4 regions of the Duffyella gerundensis genome follow, and region 1 is predicted to be linked to each of the others. Evidence: predicted binding sites of a transcription regulator. Region 1 holds the regulator's gene; each other region holds the start of a gene.
What was found. The regulator LexA, encoded in region 1, represses DNA repair genes until DNA is damaged. The targets are predictions, from matches to a motif close to TNCTGTATGTACATACAGNA.
Positions count from the first base shown of each region.

Region 2: umuD (translesion error-prone DNA polymerase V autoproteolytic subunit) is a predicted target of LexA. The motif match lies at 1,960-1,979, and genes of this name have one in related genera.
Region 3: sulA (SOS-induced cell division inhibitor SulA) is a predicted target of LexA. The motif match lies at 1,771-1,790, and genes of this name have one in related genera.
Region 4: EM595_RS10885 (DinI-like family protein) is a predicted target of LexA. The motif match lies at 1,989-2,008, and genes of this name have one in related genera.

Region 1 covers NZ_LN907827.1:3,449,441-3,452,650, reverse strand. Annotated here, with positions in the region: gene plsB (glycerol-3-phosphate 1-O-acyltransferase PlsB) at 1-829, opposite strand, end outside; gene EM595_RS15815 (diacylglycerol kinase) at 958-1,341, shown strand; gene lexA (transcriptional repressor LexA) at 1,433-2,047, shown strand; gene dinF (MATE family efflux transporter DinF) at 2,179-3,210, shown strand, end outside.
Region 2 covers NZ_LN907827.1:2,300,198-2,303,407, reverse strand. Annotated here, with positions in the region: gene EM595_RS10750 (YoaK family protein) at 1-422, shown strand, start outside; tRNA gene EM595_RS10745 (tRNA-Ser) at 928-1,015, opposite strand; gene msrA (peptide-methionine (S)-S-oxide reductase MsrA) at 1,228-1,761, opposite strand; gene umuD (translesion error-prone DNA polymerase V autoproteolytic subunit) at 2,000-2,416, shown strand; gene eptA (phosphoethanolamine transferase EptA) at 2,499-3,210, shown strand, end outside.
Region 3 covers NZ_LN907827.1:1,450,682-1,453,891, reverse strand. Annotated here, with positions in the region: gene yccS (YccS family putative transporter) at 1-970, shown strand, start outside; gene EM595_RS06620 (TfoX/Sxy family DNA transformation protein) at 967-1,596, opposite strand; gene sulA (SOS-induced cell division inhibitor SulA) at 1,810-2,304, shown strand; gene ompA (porin OmpA) at 2,658-3,210, shown strand, end outside.
Region 4 covers NZ_LN907827.1:2,332,605-2,335,814, reverse strand. Annotated here, with positions in the region: gene EM595_RS10895 (zinc-dependent alcohol dehydrogenase) at 1-1,172, opposite strand, end outside; gene EM595_RS10890 (hypothetical protein) at 1,363-1,635, shown strand; gene EM595_RS10885 (DinI-like family protein) at 1,706-1,945, opposite strand; gene iraP (anti-adapter protein IraP) at 2,121-2,402, shown strand; gene EM595_RS10875 (DUF6388 family protein) at 2,457-2,780, opposite strand; gene yedD (lipoprotein YedD) at 2,924-3,210, shown strand, end outside.

The DNA of each region.
Region 1 (3,210 bases):
TCCACGTCCAGCCCATCACGCGGTCGGTTACCCGAATCGCTTCATAGGAGAAGTTAGCGGCAATCTCTTCCATCAGCTCAATGGCATTTTGCTGCGCTTTTTCATGAGAGACTTTTTTGCTGCGCGCTTCATCTTCAACCGCTTTGGCTATCGCTTTCGACTGCAGCAGCTTGTTGAAGAGATCCTGACGGGCAGGCAGGCTTGGACCCACTGCCGCATGACGCTGGCGAGCAAAATGAATGCGTGCCAGCCGCGCCAGTTTTTGCGCAATGCGCTTGTCAGTGCCGTGCTCGGTCGCCATGCGGCGTAACGAGACCATTGGCGAAAAACGCACAAAGCTGTCGCGGCCCAGCCAGGAGACGGCAAAGAATTTCTGTACGCCGTTAAGATCGCGCAGATGGGGACGGGGTTCGCCCTGAATTTCCCGGCCTGGCGCACGGCCAAACATCACCGACACCGGCACCATCTGCACATCAAGGTGCGGATTGCTGCGGTGCAGGTCGAGATAATCATGGAATATTTTAACGGATTGCACACTGGGCGCGTAATAGGGGAAAACGCGCGGGCCGTCATAGATAAAGACGTGCCGTGGTAGCAACATGCCGTCAATTTCCAGCGGTTCCAGCGGATCGGGCAGATCCTGCTTGCGACACTGCGTGCGTAATGCCAGCAGGTCAGCCTTTGAATCATAGGGTAATACATACATAATAGGACGCGATGTATCCAACCCTAATTCAGCCACAGGCTCGGCAGGAATAGCCTTGCTTTTCACCAGAAATGAAAGCGGTACGTTCAACAACTTATAGTAAAGGTTACGCCAACCTGACATAGACAACATGAAGCCTCTTGTTAGCAAAGCGCCGCAAGCATAGCAGAAAGCGCAGCGAAGATCTGTGGTGTTGCAATTCGTGCGCCACCCTGACATTGACGTTAATTATTTAAAAGGGTTCCACCGGCATGGCAAATAACATTACCGGAATCAAACGTATCGTGAATGCGGCAGGCTATTCATGGAAAGGCATCAAGGCCGCATGGCAACACGAAGCGGCTTTTCGTCAGGAAGCCGTTGCGGGTCTGATTGCGATCGCCATCGCCTGTTCGCTGGAGGTCGATGCCATCACGCGCGTCCTGCTCATTGGGTCGGTTATGCTGGTGATCATTGTTGAAATTCTAAATAGCGCCATTGAATCCGTAGTGGATCGTATTGGCAGCGAATTTCATGCGCTTTCAGGTCGGGCGAAAGACATGGGTTCCGCGGCCGTGCTGCTAACGATTTTACTGGCTGTTTTTATTTGGGTAATGCTGCTTTGGCCTCATTTGCGCAATGTTTTCCAAAATTAGTTAAATAGCTATTTTTTACACAATTATAAGTTTGCAAGCAGGATATACCTGTATATACTCACAGCGACTGTATAAACAACCAGGGGGCGAAATGAAAGCATTAACAGCACGGCAGCAGCAGGTCTATGACCTGATTCGCGACCATATCAATCAAAGTGGTATGCCACCAACGCGTGCTGAAATTGCGTCCCAGCTTGGGTTTCGTTCGCCGAATGCGGCTGAAGAGCATTTGAAAGCATTAGCGCGTAAAGGCGTGATTGAAATTATCTCTGGCGCCTCGCGCGGCATTCGGTTGCTGATGGAAGAAGAGAGCAGCGAAGGCCTGCCATTGATTGGTCGGGTTGCCGCGGGCGAGCCGATTATGGCGCAGGAGCACATCGAAGGGCGTTATCAGCTTGATCCTAACCTGTTCAAGCCAAGCGCGGATTTCCTGCTGCGCGTGACCGGCATGTCGATGAAAGATATTGGGATTATGGATGGCGATCTGTTAGCCGTGCATAAAACTCAGGATGTGCGTAATGGCCAGGTGGTCGTGGCGCGCATTGATGATGAAGTGACCGTGAAACGTTTGAAGAAACAGGGCAACACCGTACAGCTGCTGCCAGAAAACAACGATTTTCAGCCTATCGTTATCGATCTGAGAGAACAAACGCTCACGATTGAAGGGCTGGCCGTTGGCGTTATTCGTAACGGCCAATGGTCCTGATTCTGACTCTCAGAATCCGTTAACGCGATTACAGTCATAATGATGCGGCCATGCAGTAATGCGGCCGCATCTGCGCGCTCATTACCCTTTCGCTTTTTTGTCTGCTGCGCCCATGGATGATAAACACGTCAATGCGCTTTTTTACCGCAACTGATAAAAACCTCTGGCGGCTCGCTCTGCCAATGATCCTCTCTAATATCACCGTGCCGCTGCTGGGTTTGGTGGATACCGCCGTTATTGGCCATCTCGATAGCCCGATCTTTCTCGGCGGCGTTGCGGTTGGCACCACGCTAACCAGCTTTGTCTTTATGCTGCTGCTCTTTTTGCGGATGAGCACCACCGGTCTGACCGCTCAGGCGTATGGTGCCAGTGATAAACCGGCACTGGCGCGCGCGTTGGTACAGCCGTTGCTGATGGCGCTGGTTGCCGGCATTATTCTGGTCCTGCTGCGCGAGCCGATTACCCATGTTGCCATGCAAATTGTCGGCGGTGACCCTGCGGTGCAGCAGCAGGCGGCGCTGTTTATGCATATCCGCTGGCTGAGTGCGCCCGCGATGCTGGCCAATCTGGTTATCCTCGGCTGGCTGCTGGGCGTGCAATATGCACGTGCGCCGGTGATCCTGTTGGTGGTGGGCAATCTGGTGAATATCCTGCTGGATCTGTGGCTAGTGCTCGGGCTGGATTACGGTGTGGCGGGAGCCGCAACGGCGACGGCCGTGGCTGAGTATCTTACCTTTCTGGTCGGGCTGGGTATGGTCTGGCACGTCGCCCGGCTGCGCGGTCTGCGCTGGCAATGGCTCAAAGCGGGCTGGCGCGGCGACATCAGCCGCTTGTTACGCCTGAATCGCGATATCCTGCTGCGTTCACTGCTGCTACAACTCTGCTTCGCCTCCCTGACTATTCTTGCTGCGCGGCTCGGCCCAGAAATCGTGGCAACTAACGCTATTTTGCTGATGTTCATCACTTTTACCGCCTACGCGCTCGATGGCTTTGCCTATGCGGTTGAGGCCTATTCCGGCGAAGCGTGTGGAGCCAGAGATAGCCGACAACTGATGGCGGTTTGGCAGGCATCCTGTCGGCAGGCTGGACTGGTAGCGTTGGTTTTCGCCGTTATTTATGCCCTCGCTGGCAATGCCATTATCAACATGCTGACGTCACTGGCA
Region 2 (3,210 bases), 1.1 Mb from region 1:
TCATCATCGAAGGAATCGGCCTGGTTTTACTGGGCGCGGTTGAAATTTGGCTGAACCCGCTTTCTCACGGCGTCATGCTGATCCTGAGTCTGAGTTTCCTGATGGGTCTTCAGAATGCCGTGGTAACCCGGATATCCAATGCACGCGTCAGAACGACGCACATATCAGGGACGTCGACGGATATCGGTATAGAGTTGGCCATGTTGTTTGATGTGGTGAGACGGAAGGAATCCCCAAAAGATGCCCCAGTTTATCTTGAAAGATTAAGGCTACATTTCTCTACGTTAATGTCATTTCTGACGGGTGGCGTGGCAGGTATATGGCTTTTTCATTTGCTTGGATATGGCTTTCTAATCTGCATAGGCATAAGTGTCATCATGCTGGCACTACATAACATGGTGCATAAACAGCAGGATTTATAAGAAATATGAGCAGTTATCACTGATGAATAAGCGATCTCACTTGGGGGCGCATCAGCGGGCTGTTAACTTCTGAGCTGACTCGCTAACAAGCGTAAGACGACATCACTACCAAAGCGAACAGTTACTCTGTCCGATGATATCACCTGTACGAAATCTGTTTGCCAGACATTAAGCTAACTTTTAATAAGCAGAAAAAAACCATCATCAGAGGCAATGATGGGCAGTAGCGTGGTGATGAAATACGAATTCTGAAAGCGCTCTGTTGCTTGCCATAATTTTGCACTGCGGGTTGCCGAGGCGAGCCTGAATTAATAGCTAAGCTTCTGAAATAGTGGGTTTTCAGCAGAAATAAACAAAAAAGCCTCTGGCGTTAACCAGAGGCTTTTTCTGTACATCAAAAAGGGGCGTACACTTTTTTGTACTTCTTGTGTAGGTTCGTTGTCTTTCTGTAGTCTTTTGGATTCAGTCTACAGGCAGTTTTATCCGCTCAACGGCCTACTAAATTTGGCGGTGAGAGGGGGATTCGAACCCCCGATACGTTGCCGTATACACACTTTCCAGGCGTGCTCCTTCAGCCACTCGGACACCTCACCAAATTTTTCTCGTCATCCCGCAGGGGGGCAACGGGGCGCTACTATAGGGAGTCGCGGGAATTGGGTCAAGCACTATTTTTTCCTGCTGTTTCGTTCGGTTAACTCTCATACAGCGCCTGTTTTTGCGGTCAAAAAATGCGATGGAAGAGGGGAGAAAACCACAGTGAGACAACAGAAAGAAGAAAGGGCGGAAACCGGTTCCGCCCGAGGGATTACGCTTTCACCCGATTCGCAAAGCTCTTACGCAGCTTCTGCAATTTCGGTGGGATTACCGCCATGCAGTAGCCGTTGCGCTGGCCTGCGCCTTCCCAGTAATCCTGATGATAAGCCTCAGCGGGATACCACTCTTTCAGCGGCTCAATGGTGGTGACCACTGGCACATCATGATCCTGCTGGGCGCGGGCGATAGCCGCTTTGGCTTCCGCTTCCTGTTCGGCATTGGCCGGGAAGATGGCGGAGCGATACTGGGTACCAATATCGTTGCCCTGACGGTTCAGCTGGGTGGGATCGTGGGTCACAAAGCTGATATCGAGCAGATCGCCATAGCTGACCTGAGCGGGATCAAAACCGATACGGATCGCTTCGGCATGGCCGGTGGCACCGCTGCATACCTGCTCGTAGGTTGGATTAGGGCGCGCGCCGCCGGTATAGCCGCTCTCCACGCTTTCCACGCCGATAACGTCTTTAAATACCGCTTCGGTACACCAGAAACAGCCGCCAGCGATTACTGCATATTCAATAGCCATTTACTTACTCCTGCTTGGTCTGTCTGTAATCAGTGGAGATCGATACGTTGCTTTTCAAGCCATCGAACTCATATTTCGCGAGCAGCCTGGCGCTAAGTGTAGACAATAACGCCGCGTCAGGCCGCTAACAGCGGGGGCGCGAGCACGCGTTGACAAAAATAGTTGGCGTCTCGCTTGATCAACAGGGCCTTTCGCGATTACTGTATTTATATACAGTTACATCTGAGACCGACACATTATGGATATCTATCGGCCGTCCGGGCTGGATGCGCTCATTCACCTGCCGCTGTTTATGGATCGCGTGCCCTGCGGCTTTCCCAGCCCGGCGCAGGATTATATTGAAGAGCGCCTCGATCTGAACAAGCTCATTATCAAACATCCGGGTGCGACCTACTTCGTTAAGGTCAGTGGCGATTCAATGATCGACGCGGGCATTAACGAAGGCGATCTGCTGGTGGTTGATCGTTCGATGACTGCTGAACATGGCGCAATCATCGTGGCGGCGCTGGACGGCGAATTCACGGTGAAGGAGCTGCGGCTGCGGCCACAGGTGCAACTGGTGCCGCACAACCGCCACTATGCACCGGTGACGCTGCATGGCGAAGCGGAGCTGGAGATATTTGGCGTGGTGACTTTTGTCATCAAGGCGACCTGAAGCGCGAATCTTAAGCTTCTTAAGGTTTTCCTAAACTTGCTCTGACAATCTGATTATCCCTGTGATCGATCGGATTGTTGTTATGCGCCTGACGCTGTTAAAAAGGCCGACGCTCAACCGCGTGGCTTTTATTTTGCTGTTCTCTGCTTATATTGCGCTGTTTTTAAATGTCGCCTGGTATCGTCAGGTGCTTGCCGTCATGCCGTTGCATACGGCGCATAATGTGCTGGTGTTTCTGTCGATGCCGCTGGTCGTAATCAGCGTGATTAACATCGTTCTGGTGCTCGCTTCGTTAGTGTGGCTCGATAAACTGCTGATTGCGCTGTTTATTATGCTTTCAGCGAGCGCACAATACTTCATTCACAATTATGGCATCGTGGTCGATCGCTCAATGATTGTGAATATGCTGGATACCACCGCATCAGAAAGCTTTGCGCTGCTGACGCCGCAGCTGCTGTTTAGCCTGTTGGTATCGGGTGTGGCGATGGTGGCGGTGGCTTTCTGGATCCGCATCAAAAAAGCGCCGTCGTGGTGGAAAGCACTGGCCTGGCGTGCTGGCAGCCTGCTGCTTTCGGTGGCGTTGATCCTGCTGGTGGCGCTCTGCTTCTATAAAGATTACGCCTCGCTGTTCCGCAACAACAAAGAGCTGATCAAAGGCTTAAGCCCTTCCAACAGCATTGCGGCGTCGCTGTCGTGGTACAAACATCATCGCCTGACGAATCAGCCGCTGGTGAGAATCGGTGAGGATGCGCACCGCAATCCGCTGATGCTCAACGGCGCCAAAAAGAACCTGA
Region 3 (3,210 bases), 1.8 Mb from region 1:
GTCCGCCCTTTTTCGCCATGCGGTGCGCATGACTTTCGTACTTTGTGTGGGCTACGCTTTTATCCAGCTCACAGGCCTGCATCGCGGTTACTGGATTTTGCTGACCAGTCTGTTTGTTTGCCAGCCCAACTACAATGCGACCAAGCGACGCCTGGCGCTGAGAATCGTGGGTACGCTGGCGGGTGTGGCCATCGGTCTGCCGGTGTTGTGGCTGGTACCCTCTATTGAAGGCCAGCTGATTCTGATTGTGATTACCGGCGTCCTGTTTTTCTCTTTCCGCCTGATACAGTATGCACACGCCACCATGTTTATTACCCTGCTGGTATTATGCTGTTTTAATCTGCTGGGCGAAGGGTTCGCCGTCGCACTACCGCGCGTGGTGGATACGCTGCTCGGCTGCTTTATCGCCTGGCTGGCAGTCGTGGTTATCTGGCCCGACTGGCGTTTTCGTCCGCTTAATGCCGTCGCATCACGCGCACTGCATGCCGGATGTCGCTATCTCGACGCCATTAATCATCAGTATCAGGCAGGTAAAGATAACAGTCTCGATTACCGTATCGCGCGCCGTGATGCCCACAATGCTGATGCTGAGCTGGCGTCGGTGGTATCGAATCTGGCGACTGAGCCTAAAGCGATCAAACAATCGCGCGATGCAGCCTTCCGTTTGCTCTGTCTTAATCACTCATTTTTAAGCTATGTCTCAACGCTTGGCGCTCATCGCGAACAGCTTCATCACGCCGAACTGCTGACATTGCTGGGTGATGCGGTACAGGCAATTGACCTTATGCTGCAGGAAAATAGCGGAGATAATGAAAGGGCACACAAAATGCTCGCTGACCTCAATCTCAGGATTAACAGCTTCGAGATCGGTAGCGAAAGCAAAGCGCCCCTTGTATTGCAACAGCTGGGATTGATTATTGCTCTGCTGCCTGAACTGGCTCAGTTAAAACGTGAACTCAACGTCGTTTAGCCAGAAGGTTTGTCTGACAATGCACCCTGCGTTAACGCGAGCAGGTACCAGGCCTGTAGCTCCTGACGTATCTCTTCCGGTAGCGCAGCCTGGTGATAACCGCTTATAGCGCCCTGTAAGGCGAACAGCGTGTTAATGCCCAGATGCTTATTCACCGCTTTGAGTCGCAGCCAGCAGCTTTTAGCACCGGCATCACGCAGACTCTGCACGGTGGAAATACCAACCTGTCGCAGCTGTGTTTCCAGGCTTAACCCAAGATTGGGTAAGTCTTTGAGCCGCTGTTCGCGCTGCTTGCTAAGCCGCGCGTGTCTGGCTCCCTCCAGCGCAGATTGCGACAGGCTGCACAACTGCTCTTCGTCCTGCCAAATCTCATCCGTAACCTTGAAGTAATTTAGCGCTACGGGCATGCCGCGCTTCTGGATTATCAGCTGTGGGATCTGCTTATCGATGACATAACATTGCAAACCTTCGCAGGCGCGCAAATAGAGCTCATCTTCTCTGACTACAGCAAAAACGACCTGCTCAACAGCGAGACTGTAACCGCCAAACTGGGTGCGTACGTCTATACGGCCCAGCGGAGAGAGAATGCGTTGAGACTGTTCGATTGTGTGACGGGAGTTTTTCATAGCTGACCTGTCCTTCCATAGGAAATTACATAAAACGTCATGTTTTACAGAGCATTAGTGAAAATAGGCAATTCTGGTTACGGGTTCAATCATTAATTTCGATTGCATTTATTTTCATCAAAAAATGCGATCCGTTTTCCGAAATTAATGGTTGATCTTCGCTCGCGATCGCATTACTGTACATCCATACAGTAACACGGTGAGTAGATAACGATGCGTACCCAAATACGACCTTCAACTTACAGACAGCCTACTATGCATGCAGCATCAACTTCTGCTCCATCTGCCGGTTGGATAACTGAACTGAGTTACAGTGAAGATCATTCAGGCATGACTCAACAACTTTTACTGCCTTTGCTTCAGCAACTGAGCACTCAGTCACGCTGGCAGTTATGGTTAACGCCACCGCAAAAGTTGAATCGTGAATGGTTACAGCGTTCGGGTTTACCGCTGGATAAAATAATGCAGATCCCGCTTTCCAGTCAGATTGCCTCGGTTGAGGCGATGATTAAAGCATTAAGCAGCGGGAATTACAGCGTGGTTTTGGGCTGGATTGCTCAGGATATTACGCCGGATGAACGTCTTCGCCTGGATAAAGCTGCGGCGCAAGGTCAGGCATTGGGGTTAATAATGCGACCACAACTTTCGTTGCGTGCGACATCAAGACCAACAAATCAGCTAAAAATTCAGTCGACTTTGTATCATTAAGTAAAAATAAGAGCAGTCCCAGTTTTTATTTTATCATCTGCTCAAATATCTCTCTGATGCACGCGGATCCAGAGCGGGCAACGGGTTAGCGAGCGTTAGAGGGAATTGTTAGTGAAGAGTTCCCTTAATCAAATGTTAGTAATTGTGTATAAAACGCTGTTTTTTTGCCACCTCGCCTCACATCATACTTGTAAGTTTCCAATGACGTTGTAGACTTTATCTCGCCAGGGTGCTCAATAACCTCCGCTTTTTTAGACGGTAGAGTAACAATCGAGCGCAGAAACCCGGCAAAGGATTAAACCAAGAGCAACTTTTTTGCTCATTGCCTATTTGGATGATAACGAGGCGCAAAAATGAAAAAGACAGCTATCGCAATTGCAGTGGCACTGGCTGGCTTCGCTACCGTAGCGCAGGCCGCCCCTAAAGATGACACCTGGTACACCGGTGCTAAACTGGGCTGGTCTCAGTATCACGATACTGGCTACTACGGTAACGGTTACCAAAACAACGACGGCCCAACTCACGAAAGCCAACTGGGTGCCGGTGCATTCGGTGGTTATCAGGCTAATCCTTACCTGGGCTTCGAGCTGGGTTATGACTGGCTGGGTCGTATGCCTAACAAAGGCAACCAGGTTAATGGCGCATTCAAAGCACAGGGCATTCAGCTGGCAGCTAAATTAAGCTACCCGATCAATGATGACCTGGATGTTTACACCCGTCTGGGTGGTATGGTGTGGCGTGCTGATTCAACTCAGCAGGTTGTTGGCGGCAATCGCATCAGCGATCACGACACCGGCGTTTCACCTCTGGCAGCAGTTGGTCTGGAATACGCACTGACTCAGAACTGGGCAACTCGCCTGGACTACCAGTGGGTTAACAACATCGGCGACGCACAGACCGTGGGCA
Region 4 (3,210 bases), 1.1 Mb from region 1:
GCCAGACCAGGTACCAGAATCACCTTGCGACAATCCTCTTTACGCTTCTCAAAAATTTTATACGCCTCTGCCGCATCGTTAAGCGGCAGATGATGCGTCACGATCTCTTCGGGCGTTAGCAGCCCTTTTTCAATCAGCGCCAGCAATTCCGGCAGATAGGCGTGCACGTGCGTCTGACCCATTTTAAAGGTCAGACCTTTATCGAAGGCGTCGCCAAACAGGAAGCCGTGAATAAATCCGGCATAAACGCCCGGCACGCTGACGATGCCGCCGCGACGTACTGCGGCAATACACTGGCGTAGCGCTTTGCCGCTGCTGCCTTCCAGTTTCAGGTTGGTCAAAATGGTTTCGGTGGTGCTGCCTTTGGCCTCAAAGCCCACTGCATCAATCACCGCATCAACGCCGCGATTGCCCGCGGTGTGTTCGATGATCGCTTCTGCCGGATCGTCAATTTCATCAAAGTTGATCGGGATAACACCGTAACGCTGCTGAGCAAACTGCAGGCGATACGGGTGATGATCGACCATAAAGATCTGTTCCGCACCGGCATAGCGGGCGCAGGCGGCAGCCAGCAGGCCAACCGGTCCGGCACCAAAAATGGCCAGGCTGGAGCCTTTGCTCACCTGGGCATTTTTTACCGCCTGCCAGGCAGTGGGCAGGATATCGGTCAGGAACAACACCTTATCGTCTGACAACGTCTGCGGCACTTTGAACGGGCCGGTGTTGGCTTTCGGTACGCGCACGTATTCCGCCTGGCCGCCCGGCACGCCGCCGTAAAGGTGACTGAAGCCAAACAGCGCCGCCGGAGGTGGAATCTGCTTTTTATTGATGATAGCGCCACGGCCGCTGTTGGTGTTTTCACAGGCAGCAAACTGATCGAGATGGCAGAAGAAACATTCGCCGCAGGCGATAACAAAAGGAATGATGACGCGATCGCCTTTCTGTACCGCGGTGACATCGCGGCCGGTTTCCACTACTTCGCCCATGAACTCATGGCCAAAAATATCACCGTGTTTGGTCTGTGGAATTTTGCCGCGATAAAGGTGCAGATCGGATCCACAAATCGCCGTGGCGGTAACGCGAAGAATAATGTCGTCCTGCGCTTCAATAATTGGATCGGCAACATTATCAACGCTGACATTGTGCGGACCATGATAGGTCAATGCTTTCACGAATACGCTCCTGTAGCACAAAGGGGAGTCTATTAGTGTAGCCAGGCTCCGGCAGACGTTTTGATTTCTACTGTATAAATAAACAAGCGTAACGGCTTCCGATTATTCTTAAGGACGAAACGGGATTATCCGCTACGCTTTAAAAGGTAGTCAGGATTTTTATCCAATATTCAACCAGAGGGAAACGAGCATGAGTGATGAAATCGAAGTAACACCGAAAACGAAAACCGATTATCTGCGTGACGTCGCTTCACAGTTGAAAGAGATGCGCCACTACGCAGAGAACAACACCAAGGCGCTCTCTTCTCAGTATCTGGCTTTCGAAGCCGGCGAATACAAAGATGATGAATTCGCGGGACGCATCAATACACTGCTGAATGAGCAGGGCAAACTGATGGAAGATATTCATGTCCTGATTGAGGACCTGGAGATTTCCGTCAATCGCAGCGAGCAGGAAGGCTAAGCCGCTGACTGATACAGTTTGATACAGAAAAATAAAACGGCCCGCAGAACAGTGCGGGCCGTTTTTTTGCTTATTCTGCCACCAGCCACATATCGGCTTCTTCAAACATCTCTTCAATGATGCGCGCCATAATGGCCTTGTCACCTTTGCTGGCGTCGGTATCAATCGCGTTACGCTGCATCGGCTTTACTTTCACTTCCATCGCCGGAAAGACGCGCTGAATGCGCCTGGTCAGCTCTTCTAAAATCATCTCATTTGCGCCGGGCAACCCTGCCACGTTGCGCTTATCGTAAACCAGTTCCACAAACATTTTTATTGCCCTTATTGAGACACGCTTTCATTGCATATCATAATACTGGTTGCGTATACAGTATCAAGTAAAAAACGCCGTGGCTCGGGGTTTATCACGTGAAGGTTGTATATCGGGCGACTATTTGGCAGATTGTGGAAATTATTTCATAGCGCAATTGCTACAGGGAAAACCCATGAAACAACTGGTCGTCGACATCTTATTGAAGCTGGCAAAAATGGATGTTGATACAAAAGAGCTCACCGCGCAGGTCGAAGCGCAATCACTGCTAATTGCGGCGCTGCTGATCAACGCCAGAAACACCAACGATCAGAGTATTTCCGACACCGTTCAGGATGCGATTGTCACCGCGTCGCGCTCCTCCACTGATTTTCTGCAAACCGATGTCGATCTGCTTCTGACCCACGTCAACCGCCTGCTCGCCGTCACCAGCTACGTCGAAAGCAAAACCGCCTGACGTCGGGCTACCTCTGGTAGTGAAAACTGCCGCACCTCCAGAGGCCGCTTCACTTTACAGCTCGTTCTTACGGCAGAACTCTTCCCACGTCATGCCCAGCGCTTCAGCATGCGATTTCAGATAGGCTTCAATCGCTTCGGCGGCCACCGCTTTGTCCGGCTCGGCCAGCTGAATAGAAAACAGCATTGCATCCTGCTTCTTCTGCCGTAAAAAGGCGGCGTAAATCCGATCGGCCTGCAAATCACGCAGCTGACGCAGCGACATGCCAGCGGTGCGGGCATCGGATTCGGTCAGCTGCTCGAGCGCCTGCTGAAAATCGGGCTGCGCGGATAAAAACATACTGCGCGCAAGGACGTAATACTCTTCGGGGGTTTTCATTACCTGCTCCTGAAAATGGGCGTGCGCCCAGTGTAACTGCTATCGTTGATGCTGTCAGGCGCCCGGAAGCCGTGTGCGGCTTGCATAACCGGTGAGAAAAATTATAACGTAGCGGCCATCGCATTGATGGTTAGGGATTGAAGATGAAAAAGTGGATGTTACTGAGCGCGCTGGCGCTGGGCGGCTGTGCGCAAATCACTGATTATCAGCAGGCGGTAAAGACGCCGGCACCGGCTAATTTGCAGGGCAACTGGCAGACGTTTGGCCCGCAAAGCGGCCTGCGCAGTGATAAAGCGATCGGCAGCCTGATTGTCAACGCGTCCGGCGATACGCTGGATTGCCGTCAGTGGCAGCGCGTGATCGCAAAACCAGGTAAGTTAACCCAGCTGAACGGTGATTATGTTAACGTGACCCGCCAGCTGCGCGTGAT